Regions from separate parts of the Variovorax sp. LjRoot175 genome, predicted to be linked through region 4. Evidence: predicted binding sites of a transcription regulator. Region 4 holds the regulator's gene; each other region holds the start of a gene.
The links. The regulator sigma-54, encoded in region 4, starts transcription at its own class of promoters, with help from an activator protein. The targets are predictions, from matches to a motif close to TGGCANGNAANCTGCTTT.
Positions count from the first base shown of each region.

Region 1: the regulator sigma-54 is predicted to act here: its motif matches at 5,157-5,174, upstream of ACSQ89_RS32135 (PQQ-dependent methanol/ethanol family dehydrogenase).
Region 2: the regulator sigma-54 is predicted to act here: its motif matches at 2,002-2,019, upstream of adh (aldehyde dehydrogenase).
Region 3: the regulator sigma-54 is predicted to act here: its motif matches at 1,382-1,399, upstream of pedF (cytochrome c-550 PedF).

Region 1 covers NZ_CAXURY020000002.1:449,940-457,064, forward strand. Annotated here, with positions in the region: gene adhP (alcohol dehydrogenase AdhP) at 1-733, opposite strand, end outside; gene phbB (acetoacetyl-CoA reductase) at 789-1,565, opposite strand; gene ACSQ89_RS32120 (BON domain-containing protein) at 1,511-2,164, opposite strand; gene ACSQ89_RS32125 (PHA/PHB synthase family protein) at 2,299-4,020, opposite strand; gene ACSQ89_RS32130 (universal stress protein) at 4,152-5,009, shown strand; gene ACSQ89_RS32135 (PQQ-dependent methanol/ethanol family dehydrogenase) at 5,244-7,028, shown strand; gene ACSQ89_RS32140 (high-potential iron-sulfur protein) at 7,030-7,125, shown strand, end outside.
Region 2 covers NZ_CAXURY020000002.1:469,315-476,439, forward strand. Annotated here, with positions in the region: gene ACSQ89_RS32205 (DUF779 domain-containing protein) at 1-350, opposite strand, end outside; gene adh (aldehyde dehydrogenase) at 353-1,873, opposite strand; gene ACSQ89_RS32215 (Acg family FMN-binding oxidoreductase) at 2,294-3,457, shown strand; gene ACSQ89_RS32220 (hypothetical protein) at 3,563-4,123, opposite strand; gene ACSQ89_RS32225 (DUF6429 family protein) at 4,291-4,539, shown strand; partial or broken gene ACSQ89_RS32230 (NIPSNAP family protein) at 5,092-5,397, shown strand; gene ACSQ89_RS32235 (TetR family transcriptional regulator C-terminal domain-containing protein) at 5,453-6,172, opposite strand; gene ACSQ89_RS32240 (exonuclease domain-containing protein) at 6,291-7,125, opposite strand, start outside.
Region 3 covers NZ_CAXURY020000002.1:462,107-469,082, reverse strand. Annotated here, with positions in the region: gene ACSQ89_RS32200 (substrate-binding periplasmic protein) at 1-703, opposite strand, end outside; gene pedF (cytochrome c-550 PedF) at 717-1,178, opposite strand; gene ACSQ89_RS32190 (sigma-54-dependent Fis family transcriptional regulator) at 1,538-3,655, shown strand; gene pqqA (pyrroloquinoline quinone precursor peptide PqqA) at 3,901-3,975, shown strand; gene pqqB (pyrroloquinoline quinone biosynthesis protein PqqB) at 4,044-4,976, shown strand; gene pqqC (pyrroloquinoline-quinone synthase PqqC) at 4,985-5,749, shown strand; gene pqqD (pyrroloquinoline quinone biosynthesis peptide chaperone PqqD) at 5,746-6,000, shown strand; gene pqqE (pyrroloquinoline quinone biosynthesis protein PqqE) at 6,009-6,976, shown strand, end outside.
Region 4 covers NZ_CAXURY020000001.1:5,504,221-5,511,345, forward strand. Annotated here, with positions in the region: gene ACSQ89_RS27300 (YceI family protein) at 1-511, shown strand, start outside; gene ACSQ89_RS27305 (YceI family protein) at 561-1,187, shown strand; gene ACSQ89_RS27310 (GSU2403 family nucleotidyltransferase fold protein) at 1,168-2,211, opposite strand; gene ACSQ89_RS27315 (hypothetical protein) at 2,405-2,758, shown strand; gene ACSQ89_RS27320 (phospholipase D family protein) at 2,765-4,369, opposite strand; gene ACSQ89_RS27325 (RNA polymerase factor sigma-54) at 4,372-5,952, opposite strand; gene lptB (LPS export ABC transporter ATP-binding protein) at 5,967-6,743, opposite strand; gene lptA (lipopolysaccharide transport periplasmic protein LptA) at 6,740-7,125, opposite strand, start outside.

The DNA.
Region 1 (7,125 bases), on a different contig from region 4:
TGCGCGAGACGGCGGTCACCAGCACGCCGTGCGCGCCGCGCAGGGCTTTCTGCATCTCCTGCGCGGGATCCTGTTTCGCAGCATTGATCAGCATGTCGGCCCCGACCTCCTTGGCCAGTTGCAGCTTCTCGTCGTCGATGTCGACGGCGGCGACGTGGAAGCCCATCGCCTTGGCGTACTGCACCGCCAGGTGACCCAGGCCGCCGACACCGGAGATTGCCACCCAGTCGCCCGGTTTGCAATCCAGGACCTTGAGTCCCTTGTAGACCGTGACGCCCGCGCAGAGCACGGGCGCGATCTCGGTGAAGCCGACATTCGCCGGCAGGTGGCCCACGTAGCCCGGGTCGGCGAGCACGTATTCCGCGTAGCCGCCGTTGACGGTGTAGCCGGTCATCTGCTGGTGGTCGCACAGCGTCTCCCAGCCGGTGATGCAGTGTTCGCAATGGCCGCAGGCGGTATGCAGCCACGGCACGCCCACGCGGTCGCCTTCCTTGACGTGCTTCACGCCCGCGCCGACGGCCGCGACGTGGCCCACGCCCTCGTGGCCGGGGATGAAGGGCAGGGCGGGCTTGACCGGCCAGTCGCCTTCGGCTGCATGCAGGTCGGTATGGCAGACGCCGGAGGCGGCCACCTTGACCAGCACCTGCCCCGGGGGCACCTCGGGCACGGGCACTTCTTCGATCTTCAGGGGTTGTCCGAACGCGTGGACAACCGCGGCTTTCATCGTTCGCATGGCAAGCTCCAGGAGCAGAAAAAGGGGGATGTTTGTTTGGTCGCTATGCGGCCGCTCAGGGCATGTACTTGCCGCCGTTGATCGACAGCGTGATGCCGCTGATGAAACCGGCTTCGTCGGCGGCTAGAAAGACGACGCCGCGCGCGATCTCCGCCGGTGTCGCCAGCCGCCCCATCGGGACAGCCTTCAGGATCTGCGCCAGCGCGTCGGGCGGCACGGCACCGACCATGGCGGTGTCGGTGTAACCCGGCGCGACGACATTGGCCGTGATGTTGCGGGACGCGCCCTCGAGCGCGAGCGACTTCGTGAAGCCGACGAGGCCCGCCTTGGTCGCGGCATAGTTGGTCTGCCCCGCCTGGCCCGACAGCCCGTTGACCGAGCTCATGTTGACGATGCGGCCGAAGCGGCGTTCCCGCATGCCCTCGATCACCGCCCGGCACATGTTGAAGCACCCGCCAAGATTCACGTCGAGCACCTCGCGCCACTGCTCGAACGTCATCTTGTGCAGCATCGCGTCGCGCGTGATGCCGGCATTGTTGATCAGCACCTCGATCGGTCCCAGGGCGGCCTCCACGCGGGCCACGCCCGCCTTGCAAGCCGCCGGATCGGCCACATTCCACGCGAATGCGGGAATGCCGGTTCGTGCGGTGAACGCCTCCGCCGCCTGCGTGTTGGCGCCGTAGTTCGAGGCGACGCGGTAGCCTGCGGCCAGCAGAGCTTCGGCCGCGGCGGCTCCGATGCCAGCGGTTCCGCCGGTGACCAGTGCGACGCGCATCCTCAGGCTTCGACGAGCAGGTTGTTGATCACGTTGGCGACGCCCGGCGCCGACCATGCGGCTCCCTGGGCGGCCTTGCGTTCGGCCCAAGAGTGGACCTTGCCGCTGAGCGTGACGTGGGCACCGTTGACCTCGATCTTGATCTGCTCGGCCTCGCGATCGGCCTGGCGCTCCAAAGCTTCGCGGATCTTCTTTTCGACGTCGGCCGGCGTGAACTTCGGCTTCACGACGACCCGGTTCGTGACGCCGGTGACGCCCAGCAGGCTGCGCACGGCACCTTCCGCGGCCCTGCGCTGGTATTCCCACTCGACCTCACCATTGAGCGTGACCCAGCCGTTTTCCACCATCGGATGGATCTTGTCGTCGGGCACGAGCACGTTCCACTCGATGGCGCGCTCCACCGCCATGGCGATGTCGGCGTCGGTGCGCTCGTAGTCGGACGCGAGTTTGACCGGCATTTCGATCGCCAGCGCCTTCACGCCCTTGACGCGCTGCGCAGCGCGCTCGATGGCGTACTTCTCGGCGTGGCTGGAGGGATGGCCTGTCAATGTGACCACGCCGTCCTTGACGATCACGCCGACGTTGGTGGCGGTGATCGCCGGGTCCCAGCTCAGTTCGGCGACGATATCGCTTCTGAGTTGTGCATCGGATCTCATAAGATTCCTTTCGTTGGTGGATGGAGGGCAGCCGTGTGGCGCTCTGGATTCAGGCTCGCAATGCCTGTGACATCACTTTAGGAAGCGCATGGAGGTTGAGCGTTGCGCTGGATCAAGGGATCAGCACGGCGCGGTCAACGCGCCATGACATAGGTGCCCGGTGCATCGCAAATGGGGGCGTAGCCGAGCTGCGCATGGCCCATGCGCGGCGGCTTGCGCCGCGGTCCGGAGCGATCCGCCAGCCATACTTGCAACGCCGGCCACCAGGAGCCTTCGATCTGCTCGGCGCGAGCCGTGTACCCATCCGGCGGCACATAGGGTGCATTCCTGGCGCGGTGGAGGATCCGATAGTGGCGGTGCGCGTGGCCGGGCTCGCTCAGGATGCCGGCGTTGTGGCCGCCGTCCGTGAGGACGAAGCTGATCTCGGTATCGCACAGCAGGTTCAGCTTGTAGACGGAGCGCCATGGCGCGACATGGTCGGTTCGTGTGCCGACGGCGAAGATCGGTACCTCGATGTCGCCCAGCGAGACCGGATGTCCGTTCACCAGGTACTGGCCACGCGCGAGCGCATTCTCGAGGAACAGGCTGCGCAGGTAGTCGGCGTGCATCCGGTAGGGCATGCGCGTGCCGTCGGCGTTCCAGGCCATGAGATCGGTCATCGGCGCTCGCTCGCCGAGGAGGTAGTTCTGCACCATGGGCGACCAGATGAGGTCGACGGCGCGCAGCAAGTGGAAGGCGCCGGCCATCTGGCTCGAATCCAGATAGCCCTGGCGCGCCATCAGGTCTTCCATGAAGCTGAGCTGGCTCTCGTCGATGAAAAGGCCGAGTTCTCCCGGCTCGGTGAAGTCAGTCTGCGCCGCCAGCAACGTCACGGTGGCCAGGCGATCGTCTTGATCGCGCGCCATGGCCGCCGCGCCGATGGCCAGCAGCGTGCCGCCCAGGCAGTAGCCCACCGCATGCACGCGCTGGCGGGGCACGATGGCGTTGATGGCATCGAGGCCCGCCATCAGGCCCTGCGCCAGGTAGTCATTGATGCCGAGGTCCTGATCTTTCGCATCCGGGTTCTTCCACGAGATCACGAATACGGTGTGGCCCTGGTCGACCAGGTAGCGGATCAGCGAGTTGTGCGGCGACAGGTCGAGGATGTAGTACTTCATGATCCACGCGCTCATGATCAGCACCGGCCCGGCATGGACCGTGGCCGTCGTGGGCGCGTACTGGATCAGTTCCATCAGGCGGTTGCGCAAGACGACCTTGCCGGGGGTGATCGCGACGTCGCGCCCCGGCACGAAGTGCTCGGCCCCCTTTGGCGGGAGGCGCTGGAGGCTCCGCTGCAGATCTTCTGCCCAGTTGCGGGCGCCCTGCATCAGGTTCAGCCCGCCTGTCGCAGCGGTTCTTTGCAGCACCAGCGGATGGGTGGCGGGCCAGTTTGCCGGCGAGCAGATCTCGTGCAACTGCCGCGCCGCGAAGGCGACGACCTGTTCGTGGTGACGCTCGACGCCGGGTACGCCTTCGGTCAGCTGCCGCAGCCACTGGCCGCCTGCGTGGAACGCCTGCCGGTACAGGTTGAAAGGCCATGCACCCCACGAAGGATCTGCGAGGCGGCGGTCGTCCTCGTGCGAATCCGGCGTCGGTGGTCCATGGGCGGGCATGGGTTGGAAGGCCTGGGTCGCGGCCGCAACCGCCTGCGTCAGCGGGCGGATCATGAGCACTTGCGCGCTGCGCGCCGGCTGCGCCGCGAGGTGGATGGCCCAGTCCGACCAGGCCAGCATCAGCGCTGCGGGCGAAAGTCCCTTCGTCAGTTGGGCCAGTCCGGCGTGCAGCGTCCGGTCCAGCGCGTCGACTCTGTCGTCCATCTGAATCCTTGAAGTGATTACCGATCGCGTCGAAGTCTGGGTGCGAGAACGAGTGCGGCGTTTGATCGATGTCAAGGTGCCGCAACATCGATCAATCGAAGATGGTCGCATTTCGTTGGAACGGAAGATCCATGAATATCGGAACCATCCTCGTCCACCTGGACCACACGGAGCGGTGTGCCGCGCGCGTCGAGCTCGCCGCGCGCTTGGGCCGCGCGCACGGCAGCCATCTGGTCGGGCTCGTGCCGACGGGCCTTCTCGATGGCACCGCGCCGATGGATGCGGATCCGATGCGCAGCACCGAATTCATCGCGGCTGCCGCTGACGGCCTGCGCCTGCGTGCGGAGGCGACCGCCCATGTCTTCAGGGACCTGGTGCGTGGGCCAGGGTCGTTGTCGTACGACGTGCGGCTGGTCGACGGCGAGCCCGTGAATGCGATTGTCCATCACGGTCACGCCAGCGATCTGCTCATCGTGGGGCAGGTCGACTACGCCAAGGTAGACCACGACAAGACCGCAGACATGGTGGCGCGTGATCTGCCCGAGCAGGTCGTCTTGCACTCGGGGCGGCCCGTGCTCATCGTTCCTTGCGCCGGTCATTTTCCGGAGGTGGGCAAGAACGTCCTGGTCGCCTGGGACGGCACGCGGGAGGCGGCCATGGCATTGCGCGACGCGCTACCGCTGTTCGCCGAATCGGCGCGGGTCACGCTGGTGTCGTTGCGCAAGGAAGGTGATGCGGAAACGGCCGCCAAGCGCTGCATTTCAGAGACCATCGCCTGGCTTTGGCGGCACGGCGTTGAGGCAAAGGCCGAGCAGTACATGACCACCATCGGCTTCGCGGACACCTTGCTCTCGTGCGCGGTGAGCATGGGCGTGGATCTGATGGTGATGGGCGCCTATGGGCACACCCGCCTGCGGGAACTCGTGCTCGGTGGTGTCACCCGCGAGATCCTTGCACGCATGAACGTGCCGGTCCTGATGGCGCATTGAAGCCAGCGGGGCTGGGGCCGCTGGTGTGCCGTGATGCCACGGTCACGGGCGCCCCGACTGCTCAAGCATGTAGCAATGCCGCGGGAAAACCCGCAGCTCGCCGACCCCATCCGGCACATCGGCAGGCTCACCGAGCCGTTTGCGACATGGCATGGACATTGCCCTCGATCAACGTGGAGGACGCGGCCAACAGGCCGTGTTCGACCCGCGATCAACCCTTGAGGAGACCACCCCATGCAACTGAAACTCTTGACCGTTCTCGTGTCCGCCGCTCTGGCTGCCACGGCGTCCCACGCCGTCGTGACAGACAAGATGATCGATAACGAAGCCACCGCCACCGGCAATGTCCTGACCTGGGGCTTGAACACCCAGGGCCAGCGCTATTCACCGCTCAAGCAGGTGAATGTCGCCACTGTCGGCAAGCTCGCGCCGGTGTGGGCGTTCTCCTTCGGCGGCGAGAAGCAGCGCGGGCAGGAGTCCCAGCCGGTCCTGCACAACGGCAAGATGTTCGTCACCGCGTCGTACTCTCGCCTTTTCGCGCTCGATGCAACCACCGGCCAGAAGCTGTGGAAGTACGAGCACCGGTTGCCCGAAGGCATCATGCCCTGCTGCGATGTCGTCAACCGCGGTGCCGCGCTGTACGGCAACCTGGTGATCTTCGCCACGCTCGACGCGCAACTCGTGGCGCTCGACCAGGACACGGGCAACGTGGTCTGGAAGGAAAAGATCGACGACTACAAGGCCGGCTATTCGGCTACCGCCGCGCCGATCATCGCCAACGGCTTGATCCTCACCGGCGTGTCCGGCGGCGAGTTCGGCGTGGTCGGCCGCGTCGAGGCCCGCAACGCCAAGACCGGACAGCTGGTCTGGACGCGCCCCACCGTCGAGGGTCACATGGGCTACATCTACGACTCCGATGGCAACGCCAAGGAGAACGGCATCTCCGGCACCACCAACCAGAGCTGGCCGGGCGACCTGTGGAAGACCGGTGGCGCAGCCACCTGGCTTGGCGGCACCTACGACAGCAAGACCGGCCTCGCCTATTTCGGCACCGGCAACCCCGCGCCGTGGAACAGCCACCTGCGCCAGGGCGACAACCTGTTCTCCTGCGCCACCGTGGCCATCGACGTGAAGACCGGCCAGATCAAGTGGCACTACCAGGCCACGCCCAACGACAGCTGGGACTTCGACGGCGTGAACGAGTTCGTGACCTTCGACCTGGACGGAAAGCGCGTCGGCGGCAAGGCGGATCGCAACGGCTTCTTCTACGTGAACGACGCGACCACCGGCAAGCTGATCAACGCATTTCCGTTCGTCAGGAAGATCACCTGGGCGAGCAGCATCGACTTGAAGACCGGCCGTCCCAACTTCATCGCCGACAACCGGCCCGGCGACCCGACCGCGAGCGCGGAAGGCAAGAAGGGCAGCCCGGTCTTCGCCGCGCCGGGCTTTCTCGGCGGCAAGAACCAGATGCCGATGGCATACAGCCCCGACACGAAGATGTTCTACGTGCCCGCCAACGAATGGGGCATGGACATCTGGAACGAACCCGTTGCCTACAAGAAGGGCGCAGCCTACCTTGGCGCCGGCTTCACGATCAAGCCGCTCAACGACGACTACATCGGCGCGCTGCGCGCGGTCGATCCGAAGACCGGCAGGATCGTGTGGGAAGTGAAGAACGGCGCGCCGCTGTGGGGCGGTGTGCTGACCACCGGCGGCAACCTCGTGTTCTGGGGCACGCCCGAAGGCTATCTGAAGGCGGCCGATGCCAAGACCGGCAAGGTGGTGTGGCAGTTCCAGACCGGCTCCGGCGTGGTAGCGCCGCCGGTCACCTGGCAGCAGGGCGGCGAGCAGTACGTGAGCGTGGTCTCCGGCTGGGGCGGCGCCGTGCCCCTGTGGGGCGGTGAGGTGGCCAAGAAGGTGAACCTGCTCGAACAGGGCGGGATGGTATGGGTGTTCAAGATTCCCAAGACCACCAGTGCTGCGATCGCGGCGAAGACCAACGTTGTCGGAGACTGAGATGAAAGACACGACGCGGCGCATCTTCATCACTCGAACCCTTGCAAGCGGCTGCGCCATGCTTGCATCCTCAGCCGTCACGCAAGCCGCACCGGCG
Region 2 (7,125 bases), on a different contig from region 4:
CATTCCGCGTCGTCGTACAGGCGCGAACGCGTGAGAAAGCGCAGGCCGGTCGGCCGCTCGAGCGAGAACATGCCGCCGTTGCCCGCCACCGCATCGATGATGAGATGCGTATGCTCCCAATACGCGAACTGGGCCCGGCTCGTGTAGAACGGCGTGCCCGCGATCTCGCCCAGGCAGACGTCCGAATCGCCCGTGACGAACTCGCCGGCGGCGAAGCACATCGGTGCGCTGCCGTCGCAGCAGCCGCCGGACTGGTGGAACATCAGCGGGCCGTGCACGGCGCGCAGGCGCTCGATGAGCGCCTGCGCGGCCGGCGTGGCGGACACGCGGCTGACGCCGTCTTCGGGCATCTTCAGAAGAATCCCAGCTTGTTCTGGCTGTAGCTCACCAGCAGGTTCTTGGTCTGCTGATAGTGGTCCAGCATCATCTTGTGGTTCTCGCGGCCGATGCCCGACTGCTTGTAGCCGCCGAAGGCCGCATGGGCCGGATAGGCGTGATAGCAATTGGTCCACACGCGTCCCGCCTGGATGCCGCGGCCCATGCGGAAGGCACGCGCGCCATCGCGGGTCCACACGCCGGCGCCCAGTCCGTAGAGCGTGTCGTTGGCGATCTCCAGCGCCTCTTCTTCCGTCTTGAAGGTCGTCACCGACAGCACCGGGCCGAAGATTTCTTCCTGGAAGATGCGCATCTTGTTGTGGCCCTTGAAGACCGTGGGCTTGACGTAGTAGCCAGCGCCGAGTTCACCGACCTGCGTATTGCGTTCGCCACCGATCAGGCATTGCGCGCCTTCCTGCTTGCCCAGATCGATGTACGACAGGATCTTCTCCATCTGCTCCTGCGAGGCCTGCGCGCCGATCATGGTGGACGGGTCCAGCGGATGGCCCTGCTTGATGGCCTCGACCCGCTTGATCGCGCGCTCGATGAAGCGCTCGTAGATCGACTCCTGCACCAGCGCCCGGCTCGGGCAGGTGCAGACCTCGCCCTGGTTCAGCGCGAACATCGCGAAGCCCTCGAGCGCCTTGTCGAAGAAGGCGTCGTCCGCCGCCATGACGTCCTCGAAGAAGATGTTGGGCGACTTGCCCCCCAGCTCCAGGGTCACGGGGATGATGTTCTGGCTCGCGTACTGCATGATCAGCCGGCCGGTGGTGGTTTCGCCCGTGAAGGCGATCTTCGCGATGCGCTTGCTCGACGCCAGCGGCTTGCCCGCCTCCAGCCCGAAGCCGTTGACCACGTTGAGCACGCCGGGCGGCAGCAGGTCGCCGATCAGCTCCATCAGCACCAGGATCGAGGCGGGCGTCTGTTCGGCCGGCTTGAGCACCACGCAGTTGCCTGCGGCCAGCGCGGGGGCCAGCTTCCACACCGCCATGAGGATCGGGAAGTTCCACGGAATGATCTGCCCGACCACGCCCAGCGGCTCATGGAAGTGGTAGGCATAGGTGTCGTGATCGATCTCGCTGATGCCGCCTTCCTGCGCGCGGATGCAGCTGGCGAAATAGCGGAAGTGGTCGATGGCCAGCGGCATGTCGGCCGCCATCGTCTCGCGCAGCGGCTTGCCGTTGTCGATCGTCTCGGCCACGGCAAGCGTCTTCAGGTTCTGCTCCATGCGATCGGCGATCTTGAGCAGGACGTTGGCCCGTTCGGTGGGCGACGTGCAGCCCCAGGCCGCCTTCGCCTTGTGCGCAGCATCGAGCGCGGCTTCGATGTCCTTCGCGTTCGAGCGCGGGATGCTGGTGAAGGCCTGGCCGGTGATCGGTGTCAGGTTGTCGAAGTACTGGCCGTCGATCGGTGCAACCCACTCGCCGCCGATGTAGTTGCCGTATTGCTTCTTGTACGGGTTCGCAATGTCGAGGTGGGTCATTTCTGCCATGTCCATGAGTCGTCTCCTGTCGGGTGGTTGAAAAAACGGATGGCGGGACGCGACGCGGCCCGCGGAGCGACTCAGTGCAAAGCGCGGGCCACGCCGCGGCGGCGTCATCGCGGACGACGCAAGCCGTTGTCAGGCATGGAGTTTTTCCGCCAGCCTCGCGCGGCGCGTCGTCGTTGCTCCAGCGGGCGGCTGTGCCGTAGAGGAGCAACTGCTGCAAAACGGATCACGTTGCACGTGCAGCCGCGCAGTACCGACTTGGCGCACGCCAGCGGCCTTCAGCTCCGAGCTCCTCCACCCGGCGCCGAGGTGCCCTACCTTGAGCTTGCTCAAGCGCGCCGCGCGGTGCGCTTGCCACCTGCGTACTTGGACATCAAGATTCGCAGCATCCCATGCACAGTCACCCGGCAGGTGGCCTCAGGAGTCGCAATGGATCGTCGCAAGTTCATTCGGGTTGCGGGAGGCGGCTTCGTCTTCGCTGCGGCGACGGCGGCACTCGCCGGCTGCAGCCAGCAGATGCCCGCTGCGGCCATCGAGCCGTGGCAAGGGCCGGGGCCGGAGGCCGACCCGCGCCGCTGGATCCTCGGCTACGCGATCCTGGCGCCGCACTCGCACAACCTGCAGTCCTGGCTGGTGGATCTGCGCACACCGGACGAGATCGTGCTGCGCTGCGACCTTGGCCGGCTGCTGCCCGAGACCGACCCGTTCTCGCGCCAGATCATGATGAGCCACGGCACCTTCCTGGAGCTGCTCGACATCGCGGCGCGCGAGCGCGGGCTGCGTGCCGACATCACCCTGTTTCCCGAGGGTGCGTTCGGCCCGGAGAAGCTCGATCAGCGACCGGTGGCGCGCGTCCGCCTGATGCCCGATGCGGCCACGCGCAAGGACCCGCTGTTCGCGCAGATCCTCGCGCGCCGCACCAACCGCAGCGTGTACGACCTGCAGCGGCCGGTGCCCGCCGAGGCCTGGAAGGCGATGGCCGAAGCAGTGGGGCCGCACCCCTTGCATTTCGGCTTCGTCGGCGCGGACCGGGCCGACGCGCTGGAACAGCATCGCGCCATCGCGGCCGAGGCCTGGCGCATCGAGCTGAGCACGCCGCGCACGATCCTGGAGTCGTACAAGGTGCTGCGCGTCGGCGCCGCCGAGATCGAGAAGCACCGTGACGGCTTGTCGATGCTGGACCCGACGGTGGTGCTGCTCGAGCGCATCGGCCTGTTCGATCGCAGCAAGGCGCCGGCGTCCGATGCCTTCGCCACCACCAGCCAGATCAAGGACTTCGGCAAGAAGCTCGCGTCCACGCCCGGCTTCCTCTGGATGTTGACCGAGAGCAACGACCGGGTGACCCAGGTCAACGCGGGGCGCGCCTACGCGCGGGTGCAGCTCGCCGCGACCGGGCAGGGCCTGGCGATGCAGCCGCTGCAGCAGGCCCTGCAGGAGTATCCCGAGCAGGCCGGACCCCACGCCGACATTCGGCGCCTGCTGGCCGTGCCGCTACCCGAGCGGACCGTGCAGATGTGGGCGCGTGTGGGTTATGCGCCGCCGGTCGGTCCTGCGCCGCGCCGTGGCCTGGCAGCGCAGCTGATTCGCGCGTGAGGGCTTGTTATCGACGACAACCATCATGCGGGACATGAGAGGTGAGACCGACGCTCTAAGTCGCCAGCCTCGTCGCCTCGGCAGAATTCGGCCAGACGCCGACCTTCAACGTCGTCGTGAGATGTTGTCGTATTCGGCCAGCAGGTCGCTCATGGCCTCGCCGACTCCGTAGCCGATGTTCTGACTGATGCGACACACAGCATCCAGTCGTTCCATGAACAAGGGCCGCTGCGCATCCGGCAGTCTCGCAATGGTCTGCAACGCCTGCTCGAACATTCGCACCAGCGCACTGAAGTAGCCCTCGTCCTGCAGGCCGACTTCGACGCTGAAGCCTGACGCGCGCTCGCAGTAGAAGACCATCAGCTCTGCCAGACCCGCCGGTTGGCCAATGGCCTTCTTGAAATTCGCGATGGGCTTCTTGGCCTCGGCGACGGACGCGTTCTGGTTCCGGAACATGTCGGGCCAGAGCCAACGGTTGATGGTGGTCTTGTACGGCTCCAGGACATCTTCGCCCAGCCCGAAACGGGCGTGAAGGAACACTTGATTGTCCTTGTTGGCCGTGTACAGGTCATGCACCAAGCCGACCAGGCCGTCGTGGTCGAAGTGGGTCAGTCTGGCCTTGACGTCACTCCAGGACGCGGCTTCCTTACTCTTGCTTGCTTTCATCTCTGTGCGGTTTCCGGAATTGAAGGCAGGCCATATTGGATGGGCTAAGGCCGAATGACCAAAGTACTATCGTAAAGTCGAACTGCAGTCGTGCAGTGGGCGCAGCCAATCAGAGGTTGGGCCCTTTCACAGGGTCACCGTCGTGCTGAACGTTGAGGGGCGAGCACATGAAATACGACATGGTCAAGGTCGAAGAGGCGCTTCTGGCGTTGCTTGGCGTCTTCGAGTTCGAGAACGGACGCGTGTGGAAGCGGTATGACTTTGCAGTCATGGACGGTCTACACGACAAGGGGCTCATCACGGAGCCCCACGGCAGGCAAGAGTCGGTCTACCTGACTGACGAGGGCCTGCGCCGCGCCAAGGAGCTCGCGGCCAAACACTTCGGGACCAGCGGGGCGGCGCTGGAGCAGCCATAGCTGCGGCAGAATCCGGCCCAACCACGGACGTTCGGACCCTCTACCCCAATCAAGCCAAATGAAGTCCGGGCGCGTCGCCAAGTCCTACACGGCGATCCCATCGATGACGGCGCGAGACCATGAAGCACGGCGGCTATGCTCGAATGCCAACGATAGAAGGACCACGCCATGAAGAAGCTAGTCGCTGCACTTCTCGCAACAGCCATGCTCGGGGGCTGCGTTGTCTACCCCGACGGTCCGGGATATCCCGGTGGCGGATACGGGAAGCAATGCCCGCCGGGACAGGCAAAAAAGGGCAACTGCTAATCCCGGCTTCGCCCTCGGCCCGGCTCGGCACGAATGGCCAAGGGCAATTGCCCTTCGCGACATCGCCAGAGTCCGGCCGACCGCCCGTATTCCTTGGTAGCCTCTGGCCCTTCTGGCCGGGCGCACGGTAGGACGGCCCTCGGCCAGGAGCAGCCGCTCGCGGTCGGCTAAAGTTTGCCCGCAAGCAGACAGAACGGACTGGCCTGGCCAGCCCTCATGTCAAACGTTAAGCATCTCGGAACTACCATGGTCACCTGCTACCTGCGCTATGTCATCGATCCGTTCAAGCTCAAGGAGTTCGAGCACTAAGGAAAGATCTGGATTCCTCTCGTCGAAAGGTTTGGAGGGCAGCACCATGGCTACTTCTTGCCATCGGAAGGCGCGAACAACATTGCGCTGGCCATGTTCACGTTCCCAAGTCTTGCGGCGTACGAGGAATATCGCGCGTTGTCTGCCACAGACCCAGAGTGCCAAGCTGCGTTCAAGTATGCGCAGGACACTCGCTGCATCCTCAGCTATGAACGCAGCTTTTTCAGGCCTGTACTCAAATGAACGCCTACGGCTTGCAGGCCGCCCGCACGCGGCGTGCCAGCCGCGCGAATGGTGACTAACGCACGCCAGCGGCCTTCAGCAAGAACTGCGTCACCTGCTCGACCAGATAGCGCCGGTCCTCCTCGTCGCGCTGCGGCACGCTCCTGAAGTGCGCCACCTGCGCCGCGTGGTCGGCGTAGAACTGGGTCACGGCGCAGAGGTGGAACAGGAACAGCATCGGGTCGGCCTGGTCCATAAAGCCCCGGTTGATCCAGTCCTGGATCATCAGCGTGGCTCGGTGGATGCACTGCCTGCTTGTGTCCGTCATCGTCTTGAGCACCGGCGCGCCGCGCATCACCTCGGCGGCGAGAATCCGCGAGCGCAGCGGGTGCTCGAAGGAGAACAGCATCTTGCGACGGATGAGTCCGGTCAGCATCTCGCGCGGTCCGAAGTCCTCGCCGCTGAAGATGAAGACGCCGATCATGTCGTTGACGATGTCCTTGAGTACCTGGCGGTAGAGGGCTTCCTTGCTCTCGATGTAGTAGTACAGCTGCGCTTTGGACAGCCCGGCCTTGTCGGCGATCGCCTGGGTCGTCGCGCCGGCCAGGCCCTCGCTCGCGAACTCCTCGATGGCCGCCTGGTAGATGGCGTCCAGCACCTGCGCGTGCTTGCGCGAACGCCCGGGCCGGCTCGGCCCCGGGGCCGTCGCGATCTCTGACGGCGCATCGTGACACTCAGCCGCTGGCCTGGTGTTTCTCACGGCGCTGAGGAATACGACATCCTTGGTTTGGCGCATCGGGGTCTCCGGGTGGTAGCGGCGACAACGGTTTTATCGCCGCGGCGGCGGTCATGAGTTGCGCTGCGTCAAACAGGCTTCGCGCCGTGCGCTGGAACCGGGTCCCGCATGTCCAGCCTCAGTACTTCAAACGCGCGTACCAGGTGCGCTGCGCCGCCTCGCGCGCCTGGCCCAGCGTGTGGACTCCCTTGTCCGCCAGCAAAGGGATCAGGCGAAGGAACACCTCCGCCGTCAGGATCGCATCGCCCAGGGCGGTGTGGCGGCCCAGCACCGCGATGCCGAAGCGCTCGGCAATGGCTTCCAGCTCGTGCGACGCCTGGTGCGGGCTTGCCACCGCGGACAACAGCAGCGTGTCGAGCACCGGCTGATCGAAACGCACGCCGGTAGATGCTTCCTTCAGCTGCAGGAAGCGCATGTCGAACGCGGCGTTGTGTGCCACCAGGACGGTGTCGTTGGCGAAGGCGTGGAAGATCGGCAGGATCTCGGCGATGCCCGGCTGGCCGGCGACCATCGCCGGCGTGATGCCGTGTATGGGAATGCCGGCGGCCGGGATACTTCGACCGGGGTCGATGAGCTGCTCGAAGCTCTCCTGCCGCAGCAGCTTGCCGTTGACGATGCGCGCCGCGCCGATCTGGATGATCTCGTCGCCCTGCGACGGATCGAGCCCGGTGGTCTCGGTGTCGAACACCGTGTAGGCCAGGTCCACCAGGCGACGCTCGTCGAGCTCGCGCGCCTGAATGCCGGGCTGGAACAGGTCGAAGTCGTAGTACTCGGGGCGGCTTTCGCTGCGCAGCACCGCGGCTGCCTCCAGTTGTTCCTGGGGTGGAGCGAGCGGGAGCAGGAAGCGAAAGAAAGTCGTTTGCAACGCGCGCTCGCGCTGAAACCAGAACTCGCCACCATGGCGCTCGACCACGTCGCGAACCGACAGCGGGCTGGCCCGATCGCCCACCGTC
Region 3 (6,976 bases), on a different contig from region 4:
GCGCCCGCGGCGAAGGCATCGGCGCGATGGCGAAGCGCGGGTCGCCGCGCAGCACCGACTCCATCTCCGACGCCAGTCCTGCGGCCACCGCCACCTCGCCGCGCAACAGCGCGTGCGCCGTCTCTGCGCCGTCCTTCCATTGCGTGATCAACTGGTTGCGGTAGGCGCCGCCATCGGCGCCGATCAGCAACCAGCCCGCGAGCGACTGGCCAGGCACCGCCACCTTGTCGGCGCCCAACTGGGACAGCGTCTCGAGCCGCGGCACGCGCTCGAGCTGGCGTGCCATCACGACCCGATCGCGGTAGTACGGCGCGAAGATGCTGACCTGCGGGTTGCCTTCCATCAGCGGCCGGTCGACCGGCACGTGCAGCAACACGTCGGCTGGGCCGTAGCCGAGGTAGTGGCCGCGCCACACCATGTTGCGCAAGTCGTCGTTCATGTTCTCGTCGGCATGGAACGGCAGCAGCGAGAGCCTGACGCCCAGCGATTCGGCCAGGGCGCGCGCCAGCTCCACGTCGATGCCCTGGCCGCCGACGTGGAACGGCGGCATGTCGTGGTAGAGGCCGACCGTCAGCGTGCCGCGCTCGCGCACGCGCTCCAGTGGCGTCGCCCGCAGGTGCAGCGGCGCACATGCCAGGGCTGCGGCGCCGGACGCGCCCAGCCAGCGCAGGCAATCGCGACGGCTCGGTGTCTTGGGTGTCATGGACCCTCCCCGCCTAGAACGGCTTGTCACGGCGCGTTTCGAGGTAGGCCTTGATCGCCCAGATGGCTTCCTGGTTCATGACCCCTTCGAACGGCGGCATGTACACCGCGCCGTTGCGGGAACGTCCCTGGCGAACGGTCGTGAGATAGAACTCGTCGATCTCCTTCACGCAGGCGGCCTTCTTGGCGCTGTCCTTGAGCGCTGCGCATTCGTTGTCGATCTTGCGCAGGTCGGGCGCGATGCCGCCGGAGATCGCTTCCAGCCCATGGCAGCGGGCGCAGTTCTGGTTGTAGGCCGACGTGCCGATCTTGACGGCGGCGTCGTTGGCCCGGAACGGGTTCTCGGGACGCCATTCCTGGCCGAGCTTCGGAAGCGCCGAAGTGTCGACCGCCTGCGGCGTCACGTCGCCGTGCGCCCATACGGCGGGGCTTGCGGCGCAGGCGGCGATGGCCAGCAGCCAGGCGCCGTGGCGCATGGCCATGCGCCCGCGCCGGCGGCTGGGTGGGGTGGGTGCGGCCGGCAGATTTCCGTTTCGCTTCATGTCAGGTCTCCGTCATGGTCGTGTTGAAAGATGAGCTCGGTCTGCAAACGCCGTGCCACGCGCCGGTGTTGCAGGCGGGAACACAAATTGCCTGTGATCGATCGCCCAGTTGCTCCAGATCAAGCCGCACGTGCGGCACTGCGGCATCCTTGCCACTTTGGCCGGCCTGCTTTGCAACAGACCCGGAGAGCTGTGCCAAAACGCAGCAGTGCCACGCAGCTGGTGATAACGGCCCGGCGCGCGGTGATTCGACGGAGACAACCTGCCTCGGCAGGCGCAGAGGAGACACAAGGATGTCCGCAACTCATCGTGCCTTGGTCACGAACGCCAAGACCTGGACGACTCCGTCGGCATTGCCCTTCGTGCGGCAGGCCGCGCGCACGGAGCTGATCGAGCAGTCGCATCAGCGCTGCGCCGCACTAGGGTTGACCCGCATCGAGCGCCCCGACTTCGAACCCCTGATGCGCAGCGACCTCAGCGTGGCGCGAGAGCGCAACCAGCGCCTGTTCACGCACGCGGCGCCGGTGATGGAGATGCTGTTCGAGCAGATCGTCAACACCGAGAGCATGATCGTGCTGGCCGATGCCCAGGGAACGATCCTGCACTCGGTCGGGGACGACAAGTTTCTCGAACGCGCCGGCAAAGTGGCACTGTCGCCGGGCGTCAGCTGGGCCGAGCATTCGAAAGGCACCAACGCCATCGGCACGGCGCTGTTCGAGGAGTCGCCCACGGTCGTTCACGGCGGCGAGCACTTCATCCATGCGAACAGCTTCCTCACCTGTTCAGCGGCCCCGATCTTCGATCCGCGCGGCAACATGCTCGGCGTGCTCGACGTCACCGGCGACCAGCGTTCATATCACCAGCACACCATGGGGCTGGTGCGCATGTCGGCGCGCATGATCGAGAACCAGTGGTTGTCGGACGACTTCGGCAACCGGCTTCGGCTGCACCTGCACAGCCGCGTCGAATTCATCGGCACCTTGCTCGAAGGCATCATCGTCGTCGGCGCCGATGGCAAGATCCTCGGCGCAAATCGCAGCGCGCTGGACCAGCTCGACATGAGCAGCGCGGCGCTGCGAATGCAGAGCCTGACCAGCCTGTTCGGCACCACCGTCCCGGCCATGTTCGACCATCTCCGGGCACCGCTGTCGACGCCGATGTGCCTGAGCCTTTCGAACGGCCGGCAGTTCTATGTCAAGGCCCGCTTCAATGGCACGCCGCGCTCGATGATGGCCGGCCTGGGCGGCGACGAACCGGCATCGCAGGCCGTCACGGCCCGCGAAGCCGTGCCGGTCGACGCGAACCCGCCGCCCCATCCGGCCAACGCCGCGGCCGCGCCACCGAGCGCTTTCTCGGGCCTGCACTACCTGAAGACCGGCGATATGCAGATCGAGGCGATGGTGCAGAAGGTGCAGCGCGTCCTGAACCGCGACATCCCGCTCCTGATCCTCGGGGAAACCGGCACCGGCAAGGAGTTGCTCGCGCGCGCGGTGCACCAGGACTCGAACCGTTCCAGGCAGGCCTTCGTGGCCGTGAACTGCGCCTCCATTCCCGAGTCCCTGATCGAGGCCGAGCTGTTCGGCTATGAAGACGGCGCGTTCACCGGCGCGCGCCGCAAGGGCGCATGCGGGCGCATCGTGCAAGCCAACGGCGGCACACTGTTCCTCGATGAGATCGGCGACATGCCGCTCGCCCTGCAGGCGCGGCTGCTGCGCGTTCTCCAGGAGCGCTGCGTGATGCCGCTGGGCAGCCAGAAGTCGATTCCGGTGGACATCGCCGTGATCGGGGCGACCCACCGCAACTTGCGCGAGATGATCGAGGCCGGCACGTTCCGCGAAGACCTGTACTACCGCTTGAACGGGCTGGTCGTGCGCCTGCCGGCGCTGCGCGAGCGCAGCGATCTCGGCGTCGTGGCACGCCGCATCCTGCTGACCGAGTGCCCACATGGCACGCCGGAGATCAGCTCGCACGTGTCGGCGCTGTTCAGCCGCTACGCATGGCCCGGCAACATCCGTCAGCTCGCGAACGTGCTGCGCACGGCCGCCGTGATGGCGGCCGGCGCGCCGCAGATCACCGAGCATCATCTGTCGGACGACTTCCTCGAGGACGTGCAGCGGGTTCGCTCGTCCATTCCCGCAGCCGCCCCGGCCATCACAGCCCCGGCGGCGAGCATGCCGCTTGACATGCCCGCGCCGGCGTCCGTGGACCGACCCGCCGAGCCGACCGTCGTCGCCCCGCCGGCCGAGACCGCCTACGACGGCACGTCGTCACTCACGCTCGGAGAAGCCGAGATCGAGATGATTCGCGCGGCCCTTGCGGCGGCGAACGGCAACATCTCCATTGCGTCGAAGCGACTGGGCATCAGCCGCAACACCATCTACCGCAAGCTGCGCTGGGGCAAGGGCGGCTGAACACCCGGGCACGGGAAATCCCTGTGCCATCGCTGCGCGCCACTGTCCCCGGATGGAGCAGTCGCAACACAGCATTCCCCTTGCTTGCCCTTCGATGTCGCGCAGAGCCGGCCGCGCACGCCTGCGCCTAGGGGCAAGCACCAGTTTTTTGGGCCAGCGTGCCACAGGCATGCGTCTTGCGGCACGGCGTGTGTCCTCACGGCAATCCTGCCCGGACTTTGGATGGCAACCCCAAGGAGACTCTCATGCAATGGTCGCAACCCGCATTCGAAGACATGCGCTTCGGTTTCGAAATCACGATGTACATCTCGAACCGCTGACCCGCTCGACTCAGGCGGCGGCGCATCGCATGCGATGCGCCGCCGCCGGTCACACCAGACACCCTCCCATGAAAATTCTCGTGCTCGGCTCGGGCGCCGGCGGCGGCTTCCCGCAATGGAACTGCAACTGCCGCTTGTGCGCCGGCCAGCGGCAAGGCGAGCTGAGCGCGCGTGCGCGAACGCAGAGCTCAATCGCCGTGTCGGCCGACGGCGAGTCGTGGGTACTGCTCAACGCGTCACCCGACATCGGCCAGCAGATTCGCAGCCATCCGCAGCTCCACCCGCGGCAGGGGCTGCGCGACACGCCGATCAAGGCGGTGGTGCTGATGGACGCCCAGATCGACCACGTCACCGGTCTGCTGGGTCTGCGCGAAGGCCCTTGCATCGACCTCTATGCCACGCCCTGCGTGTTCGAAGACCTCACCACCGGCCTGCCGCTGTTGAACGTGCTCCAGCACTATTGCGGCACGCGCTGGCACATGCTGCCGGTGGCGGGCGACCAGGTGAGCGCCGAGTTCGAGATCGAGGGCTTCGCCTCGCTGCGCTTCACTGCGCTGGCCATCCCGGGCAAGGCGCCGCCGTATTCGCCGCACCGTCGCGAGCAGATGGTGGGCGACAACATCGCACTGCTGATCGAAGACCTGCGCGATGGCAAGCGCCTGTTCTACTCGCCGGGCCTCGCCGAGGTGGGCAACCAGGAGCTGCGCTGGATGAGCAACGCCGACTGCCTTCTGGTCGACGGCACCTTCTGGGAAGAAGACGAAATGCAGCGTGCCGGCCTGAGCGGCAAGACCGCCACCGAGATGGGCCACCTGCCGCAGAGCGCCAGCGCCGTGCGCACCGGCATGGTCGACGTGATGCGGGCCACGCCCGCACGACGCAAGGTGCTCATCCACATCAACAACAGCAACCCGATCCTCGACGAAGGCAGCCCGCAGCGCCGCGTGCTGGAGACGCACGGCATCGAGGTGTCCTACGACGGAATGGAGATCACGCTGTGAATACCGAACTGTTCCAGAGCGCCCCACCGGCGGCCGATCAGGGCGACGCGCACGAACCGTGGAGCGCTTCGGCCTTCGAGGCCAGGCTTCGCGACTGCGAGAAGGACTATCACATCCACCACCCGTTCAACCAGCGCCTGAACCGGGGCGAGCTGCAGCCGTTCCAGATTCGGGGATGGGTGGCGAATCGCTTCTACTACCAGGTCAACATTCCGCAGAAGGATGCGGCGGTGCTGGCCAACTGCGCCGACCGTGCGGAGCGCCGACGCTGGATCGAACGCATCCTCGACCACGACGGCCGCGGCGACTTCGCCGGCAGCAATGCGGGCGGCATCGAGGCCTGGAGCCGGCTCGGCGAGGCCGTCGGCCTGCGCCGCGAGGACCTCTGGTCGCATCGCCATGTGCAGGCAGGTGTGCGCTTCGCCGTCGACGCCTATGTGAACTTCGCGCGCAGCAGGCCATGGGAAGAGGCGGCGATCTCGTCGTTGACCGAGATGTTCGCGCCGAGGATCCACGCCGACCGGCTGGCGGGCTGGCCGACGCTGTACCCATGGATCGAAGCGGACGGCCTCGCCTACTTTCGCCATCGCATCCCGCTCGCCACGCGCGATGTCGAGCACGGGCTCGAAGTGGCGCGGCGCTGGTGCAGCACGCGTGCGCGCCAGGAGCGCGCGATTGCCATCCTGCAGTTCAAGCTGGACATCCTGTGGTCGATGCTCGATGCCATCGAGCGCGCCTACCCCGACGACCTGTCGCTGGAGTCGCAGCCATGAACGCCAGGCCCAACGTGGCAACAATGTTCCGGCTGCAGTTCGAGCCGGCGCAGGACAGCTGGGTGCTGCTCTATCCGGAAGGCATGGTCAGGCTCAACACGCCAGCCGCCGAGATCCTGCGGCGCTGCGACGGTTGCCGCTCGGTGGACCAGATCGTGGCGGAGCTCGAACTCGCGTTCGGACAGCCCGGGCTCGCCGGCGACGTCTGCACGTTTCTCAGCCAGGCCAGGCAGCGCGGATGGCTGCAATAGGGGAGACGATGCAAGCCGCCGCCAACAGCATGACGATCCGGCCTCCCATGTGGCTGCTGGCGGAGCTGACCTACCGCTGCCCGCTGCATTGCGTGTTCTGTTCCAACCCGGTCGACTACGCCCGGCATGACAGCGAGATGGACACCGCGACCTGGAAGCGCGTGCTCGGCGAGGCGCGTGCGCTCGGCGCCGTGCAGCTCGGCTTCTCGGGCGGCGAGCCCCTGCTGCGCGACGACCTCGAAGCGCTGGTCGCACATGCGCGCCAGCTCGGCTTCTATACCAACCTCATCACCTCGGGCGTCGGCCTCACCGAGGCACGCGCGAAGGCACTGAAGTCGGCCGGGCTCGACCACATCCAGCTCTCGTTCCAGGATTCGACGCGCGAACTCAACGACTTCATCAGCTCGACCCGCACCTTCGATCTGAAGTCGAAGGTCGCCGCGATCATCAAGGCGCAGGGATACCCGATGGTGCTGAACTGTGTGATGCACCGTTTCAACCTGCCGCATGTGGGCCGAATCATCGACATGGCCGAGCGCATGGGCGCCGACTACCTCGAACTCGCCAACACCCAGTACTACGGCTGGGCCTGGCAGAACCGCGCGGCCCTGATGCCAACCGTCGACGAGCTGCGCGACGCCGAGGCGGTCGTCATGGTGCACCGCGAGCGCCTCGACGGCCGCATGAAGGTGCTGTGGGTCTCGCCCGACTATGCCGACGCCAAGCCCAAGCCCTGCATGGCCGGCTGGGGCTCGCTGTTCATGGTGGTGGCGCCCGACGGCAGCGCACTGCCATGCCACAGCGCGCGCATGCTGCCCGGCATCGCGTTCCCCGACCTGCGCCATGCCTCGGTGCGCGAGGCCTGGTACGAGAGCGACGCGTTCAACCGCTACCGCGGCCAGGCGTGGATGAGCAGCACCTGCGGCGACTGCGACGAAAAGGACCACGACTTCGGAGGCTGCCGCTGCCAGGCTTT
Region 4 (7,125 bases):
CGCAGAACCGATGGCGAAGCTGGTCCCCGGCTACGGCCAGATCGTCTTCGTCACCAAGCAGATGGGCGTGCCGGTCGAAGGCGCGTTCAAGAAGTTCGACGCCCAGATCGCCTTCGACCCGCAGAAGCCCGAGGGCGGCACGGTCTCTATGCAGATCGACATGGGCAGCGCCACCCTCGGCGTGCCGCAAAGCGACGCCGAACTGCCCAAGGCGCCGTGGTTCGACACCGCGCGATTTCCGAAGGCCAGCTTCCAGTCGAGCGCCATCAAGAGCCTCGGTAGCGGGCACTTCGAGGTCGCGGGCAAGCTGACGATCAAGGGCACCACGCAGTACGTCATGGTGCCGGTGACCATCACGCAAGCCTCGGGGCAGTCGGTGGCGACTGGAAGCTTTACGATCCAGCGCCTCGCCTTCAAGATCGGCGAGGGCGAATGGACCGACACCTCGATGGTCGGCGACGACGTGCAGGTGCGCTTCAAGCTCGTGCTCGCCGGCCTGCGTCCGATTTGACCTGACCTTCGTTCATTCTTTGCATCGCCCCATTCGAAAGCTCGTCATGATGAAGTCCATTGCCGTCGCTGCGCTCGCGGCCGCAGCGACCCTCGCCGCCGCACAGCAGGCACCGGAAATGGCCGCCTTGCCGGCAGGAGGTCCGGTCAAGGGCGCCAGCTACGTGGTCGACCCGACCCACACTTTCGTGATGTACGAGATGGGCCACTACGGCACCACCACCAACCGCGGCCGCTTCAGCACCAAGGACGGCACGGTCAAGATCGATACCACGGGCAAGAACGGCAAGATCGACATCACGATGGACATCGGCTCCATCAACACCGGCGTCGACCTGCTCAACCGCCACGTGCTGAGCAAGGACTTCTTCAACGTCGCGGAATTTCCGACCGGCCGCTTCGTGGCCGACAAGATCGATTTCAACGGCGACAAGGTCGCCGAAGTCGACGGCACGCTCACGCTGATGGGCCAGACGCGGCCCATCAAGCTCAAGGCCAGCCGCTTCGGCTGCTACCTCAGCCCGCTGATCAAGCGCCAGGTCTGCGGCGGCGACTTCGAGACCATCGTGGAGCGCAGCGACTGGGGCATCACCTGGGGCATCAACTTCGGCTTCGAGAACAAGGTGCGGCTCCTGGTGCAGGTCGAGGCGGTCAACATCACGGACCGGCCGAGCTAGGGCGCGATCGCTTCCTCGCTGCCGGTCCGAGGGCGAGCTCGAACTGTTCGAGCGCTTGAGGATGCCCACTCAAGGCCCTGCGCAAAGCAGGCAGGCGGGTTCTCGCCACTTCCTTGAGTGCGGCTGGCGCATCCCGAAACGAATCGGACAGAAGCTCGTCTTGCTGCTCGGCCAGGACGGCTCCCAGGGTCGCTGCCTGCAGCAGGTCCTTTTCGGCTTTCTCGGGCTTGGCCTTGCGCTCGGCGCTCGCGTAGAGCTTTTGCCAGACGAAGCGCTCCGGCTGCGGCAACGTCAAAGGGATGCAATGGCCGCCGGCAAGCGATGCGGCGCGACTTGGCTCCGCGAGCAGATAGTCATAGTGGGGCACGGTCTCGGCATGCCATTTCAGCTGCGGCAGGGGAACGGTCTTTCCAAGCTCCTCGCCATGCGTCAGAACGTCGACTCGCAATCCATCCCTGCCCTTGAGCTTCACGGAAGTCGAGGGCGCCTGGCTTGGAATCCCGGGAACAGGATGAAAACCAAGCCTGGTGGCTTCCATCGCTTCAAGAAAGGACGCCGGCGCTGCAAGCCTCAGCTTTTGCCGGGCGGCAATGTCGACGTCCTGCGTGCGGGCCGATACCGCCATCGCTCCGAGTTCGTTCAACCAGGCCATGAAGCCCAAGGTTCCGACCAGTGCGAGGCACGCGCCCAGGATGCCCGCGTTGTGAAGCTCGACCAGCACGCTCGCCACGCCTTTGTCCGCCACCTGGAAATCGAGCTTCCTGAGATTTCTCACCTGGGCGCTTGTCCATTGGGCGAACTCGATCTCGCGGGACACTTCGTCGAGTGCCGCGGTGTCCCCGTCTTTGCAGACGATCTGCTCGGCCTTCTTGCCAGGCGCCGGATAGAAGACCCGATACCAGTAGGCATAGCCTGTCCCCCGGCGCAACTGAAGGCTCCCGGGCGTTCCTTGAAGAAGGCGGCCCGCAGACGCAGTGCGTTCCTTGAGCTCGGCGTACTGCGTGCGGAAAGCCAGCTCATGCATGCGGTACAGGGCGTGCTGGACAGGCATGGATTTCTTACCCCACAAAACTGCATTTTATGTGGTAAGTCCGATCCTGAGCTGTACGTCCGCGCTGCAACATTCAGCAACAAGCTTCACGGAACAGGCGGGTCCTGCTTTACGCGGGCCAGGTGCAATGACCCCAACGGCACTTCATGCCTTCAGGAGTTTCTTCATGAACATCGCGCACACCCGTTTCTTCAAGTGGATCGCCGCCGGCGCCTTCTCCGCCGCAGCCGTGCTGGGCGCCACGTCCGCCAGCGCCAGGGACCTGGCCGTGTCGGTGGGCATCCATGTGCCAGGGGTCGCCGTCGGCATTGCCAGCCCGGTCCACTATGCCCCGGCGCCGGTCTACTACGACCCGCCGCCGCGGCACTACCGTCCGGCTCCCGTGTATGACTACCACCGCCCGCCGCCGCGGCACTTCTACCGCCATGAATACCGCGACGAGTACCGGCACGGTGATCGCCATCACTACCGTCATGACCGTCATGACCGTTATGACCGTCATGACCGTTATCGCTACTAATGAGGTCTAGAGCAGGCTCTCCGGCGCCAGCGGCGCCAGCAGCTCAAGCATCAGGTGGTCCCAGAAGCCCGCATCGGGCTCGCTGGTGAGCACCTGTTCGACGCCGGCCTCCTCGCTCACCCATTCCATTTTCTCGGTGCCGGGCGCGAAGCGCACCTTGTAGGCGCCCTGCTGCTTGAGCACCTCGACCAGCTTCAGCACCTGCTGCGCCATCTCGCGGCTGAAGATGAAGAGGCCGATCTCGGTGTTGTGCACTTCCGAGCGCGGGTCGAAATTCATCGAGCCGACGAAGAGCGTGCGCCCGTCGATCACGGCCGACTTGGCGTGCAGGCGTCCGATCTGCGTGCCGAACAGGCCCAGGCGCACGCTGCGCCGCGTGCGCACCGAGCTCAGCTCGTGGATCTCGGCGCCGAGCCGCAGCATGTCGGCCCGGTAGCGGCGGTAGCCGGTGTGGACCACGGGCTCGTCGGTGGCGGCCAGCGAGTTGGTGACCACGCTGATCTTCATGCCGCGCCGGCGGATCTCGCGCAGCACCTCCAGCCCCTCCTTGCCGGGGATCAGGTAGGGCGACACCAGCGTCACGTCGGAACGCCCGCGCCGCATCTGCTCGACCACGTTGTAGCGCACGCTGTCGACGTCGAGCAGCGGCACGCCGCCGTAAGTGACCTGTTTGCCGATCACGCGCTCGGGCGAATCGGCATACGCCTCGGCGGTGGTCCAGATGAGGTCGAGCTTGCCGGCGTTGAGGTTCTCGACGATCGGGCTGTAGCCCAGCAGGTCATTGGGCGCCGGCGGACGTGGTGCCGGGGTGGTGGCCGGGGCAGTCAGCTCCTCGAAGCGCCGCTGCCGTTCCTCCCGCGCGAGCGTGGGCGCGACCACGGTTTCGATCGGCCGCACGTGCTCGCTGTTCCAGTACAGGTCGAACAGGCTGGAAAGGCGCGGGATCAGGGCGCCGGCGACGAAGGTGTCGAGGTCGATGAAGTTCGCGCCGGCCGTCTGCGTGAAGTACGGGTTGCCGATGTTGCGCCCGCCGGCCACCGCCATCGCGCCGTCGGCGATGAAGAGCTTGTTGTGCATGCGCCGGTTGACGCGGCTGAAGTCGAAGAGCGAGGCCGAGAAGCGCCTGAGCATGCTGCCGCGCCCGGCCGGAAACGGGTTGAAGAGCCGCAGCTCGAGGTTGGGTGTGGCGGCCAGCGCGAGCAGCAGCTCGTCCTCGCCCGCGGTGTAGAGATCGTCCATCAGGAGCCGCACGCGCACGCCGCGCTGGGCCGCGTCGCGCAGTGTGCGCAGCAGGTAGCGGCCGGTCTCGTCGTTGTCGATCTGGTAGTACTGGACGTCGAGCGTGCGCTCGGCGCGGCGCGCGAGCTCGAGCCGCGTGTTGAGCGCGAAGTCGCCGCTGGGCATGAGCCGGAAGCCGCTCAAGTCCGCATCCGGCTGCGAGGCCTTGGCGATGCGGCCCAGCACGGTGCCGGTGGACAAGGGCATCGCCTTGGACGGCGTGCGCTCGAATTCGGCCGGCAGCATCGCGCAGCCGCTGGCGAGAAGAAGCACCGCCATCAAGACCAGGCCGAGGCGAATCCAGCTTGGGAGCGGACTCGGACGGCGACTCATCGCTAGAGTGCCTTGCGCAGGTTCGCAGGCGCGATGCGCAGTGCCTCGCGGTACTTGGCCACCGTGCGGCGCGCGCACTCGATGCCCTGCTCCTTGAGCATCTCGGACACCTGGCTGTCGGACAGCGGCTTCCTCACGTCCTCGGCGCTCACGAACTGCTTGATCAGCGCGCGCACCGCGGTGCTGGAGGCGTTGCCGCCGGTTTCGGTGCCGAGCGCCGAGCCGAAGAAGTACTTGAGCTCGACGGTGCCATAGGGCGTGGCCATGTACTTGGCGGTGGTCACGCGGCTGATGGTGGATTCGTGCAGGCCCAGCTCGTCGGCGATCTCGCGCAGCACCAGCGGCCGCATCGCGAGCTCGCCGTGCACGAAGTAGCTCTTCTGCCGCTCGACGATCGCGTTGGAGACCCTGAGGATGGTGTCGAAGCGCTGCTGGATGTTCTTGATGAACCAGCGCGCTTCCTGCAGCCGCTGCGACAGCGCCTGGCTGCCCTCGCCCTTGTGCTGCTTGAGCGCGCCGGCATAGATGTCGTGCACGCGCAGCCGCGGCATGACCTCGGGATTGAGCATGACGCGGAACTTCGCGTTGGTGCCGTGGCCGATGCGCGTGACGATCACGTCGGGCACGACGATGTTGCGCTCGACGTCGACGAAGCGGCGCCCCGGCTTGGGCTCGAGCCTGGCGATCAGCTGCAGTGCGGCGCGCACCTCGTCTTCGTTGCTGCGCGTGAGCGTGGCCAGGCGCTTGAAGTCGCGCCGCGCGAGCAGCTCCATCGGCTGCTTGCAGATCGCGATGGCGGTCTTGCGCACCTGGGCCTCCTCCTCGCTCTCCTTGGCGCTCGCCAGCTGGCGCAGCTGGATGGTCAGGCATTCGCCGAGGCTGCGGGCGCCGACGCCGGCCGGCTCCAAACTCTGCAGCAGGCCCAGCGCGACCTGGAAGTGATGCACCAGTTCGTCGAACTGGTCGTTGTCGTCGCCCGCGAGGCCCGAGGCCAGCGCCGGCAGCGAATCCTCGAGGTAGCCGTCGTCGTTGAGCGATTCGATCAGGAAGCGCAGCGCGGCGCAGTCGTTCTCGTCCAGGCGCAGCGACAGCGCCTGCCGGTGCAAGAAGGACTGCAGCGATTCCTGGCTGCGCGCGAGCTCGGTCGCATCGGTGCGCTCGTCGTCGCCGAGGTTGTTGGCGCGCGCGGGCGCATCGCCGCCCCATTCGCTGTCGTCGGGCGCGAGGTCGACCGTACCGTCGCCCTCCCAGTCGGGTTCGCTGTCGGCGGGCGCAGCCGCTTCGGCATCGCCGTTGGCGGCGACCGCCACCTCGGCCGGCGCCGCGGCCGGGCCGGGGACGAAGTCAGCCTCGCCCTCGGCCTGGCGGTCTTCGTCGCGCACCGGCGCATCGGCCGCCTCGAGACCGAACTCCTCGCGCGGCGCCTCTTCGGCCGTGCGTTCGAGGAACGGGTTCTCGTCGAGCATCTGCTCCACTTCCTGGCTCAATTCGAGCGTGGAGAGCTGCAGCAGCCGGATCGACTGCTGGAGCTGCGGCGTGAGCGCCAGGTGCTGGGAAACGCGAAGCGAGAGCCCTTGCTTCATCGAAGTACGGTCCCCTACATCCGGAAATGCTCGCCCAGGTACACGCGTCGTACCTCGGCGTTGTCGACGATCTCCGAAGGCGTGCCTTGTGCCAGCACATGCCCGTCGCTGATGATGAAGGCGTGATCGCAGATGCCCAGCGTCTCGCGCACGTTGTGGTCGGTGATGAGCACGCCGATGCCGCGTTCCTTCAGGAAACTGATGATCCGCTGGATCTCGATCACCGCGATCGGATCGATGCCGGCGAAGGGCTCGTCCAGCAGGATGAAGCGCGGCTGCGTGGCCAGCGCCCGCGCGATCTCGACGCGGCGGCGCTCGCCGCCCGACAGCGCCAGCGCGGGCGAATCGCGCAGATGGTCGACGCGCAGGTCGTGCAGCAGTTCGCCGAGGCGTTCCTCGATGCGCTGCTTCGACAGCGGCACCGGCCGGCCCGCGTCGTCGAGTTCGCGCTGCAGCTCGAGCACGGCGCGCACGTTCTCCTCGACCGTGAGCTTGCGGAAGATCGAAGCTTCCTGCGGCAGGTAGCTCAAGCCCATGCGGGCGCGGCGGTGGATCGGCATGTGCGCGATCGGTTCGCCGTCGATGCTGATTTCGCCCGCATCCGCCCGCACCAGCCCGACGATCATGTAGAAGGAGGTGGTCTTGCCCGCGCCGTTGGGCCCCAGCAGGCCGACCACCTCGCCCTTTTGCACGCCGAGCGAGACGTCCTTGACGACCTTGCGGCTGCCGTAGCTCTTCTGCAGGCCGCGCGCCTCGAGGCGGCTGCCCAGGACTTCGTTGCCGCCGCTCACTTGCGCTGCTCTCCGCCGAGCGTGGTGGTCGAGCGCAGGCCCGTTCCGGACGCCGGCGCGGAGGCGGCCGGCGCCGCCGGCCTGGCGGACCCGGCAGCGGGCGCGGAGGCGGCCGCCTTGGGCGTGAGGATGGCCTTGACGCGGCCGCCGGGCTGGGTCGCCACGCCCGCATTGGGCGGCAGCGGCGAGCCGTTGACGGTGAAGGTGTCGTTGCTCTGGTCGTAGACGATCAAGGGTCCGCTGCTTTCGTCGTTGGGTGTCGCGCCGACCAGGCGACGCATCACCGCACGGCGGATGAACTTCACGTTGTCGGCGCGGCTGTCGTACTCGATGACTTCCGACTCGCCCTCGATCCACTCGTCGGGGCCGGCGTCGCGCTTCT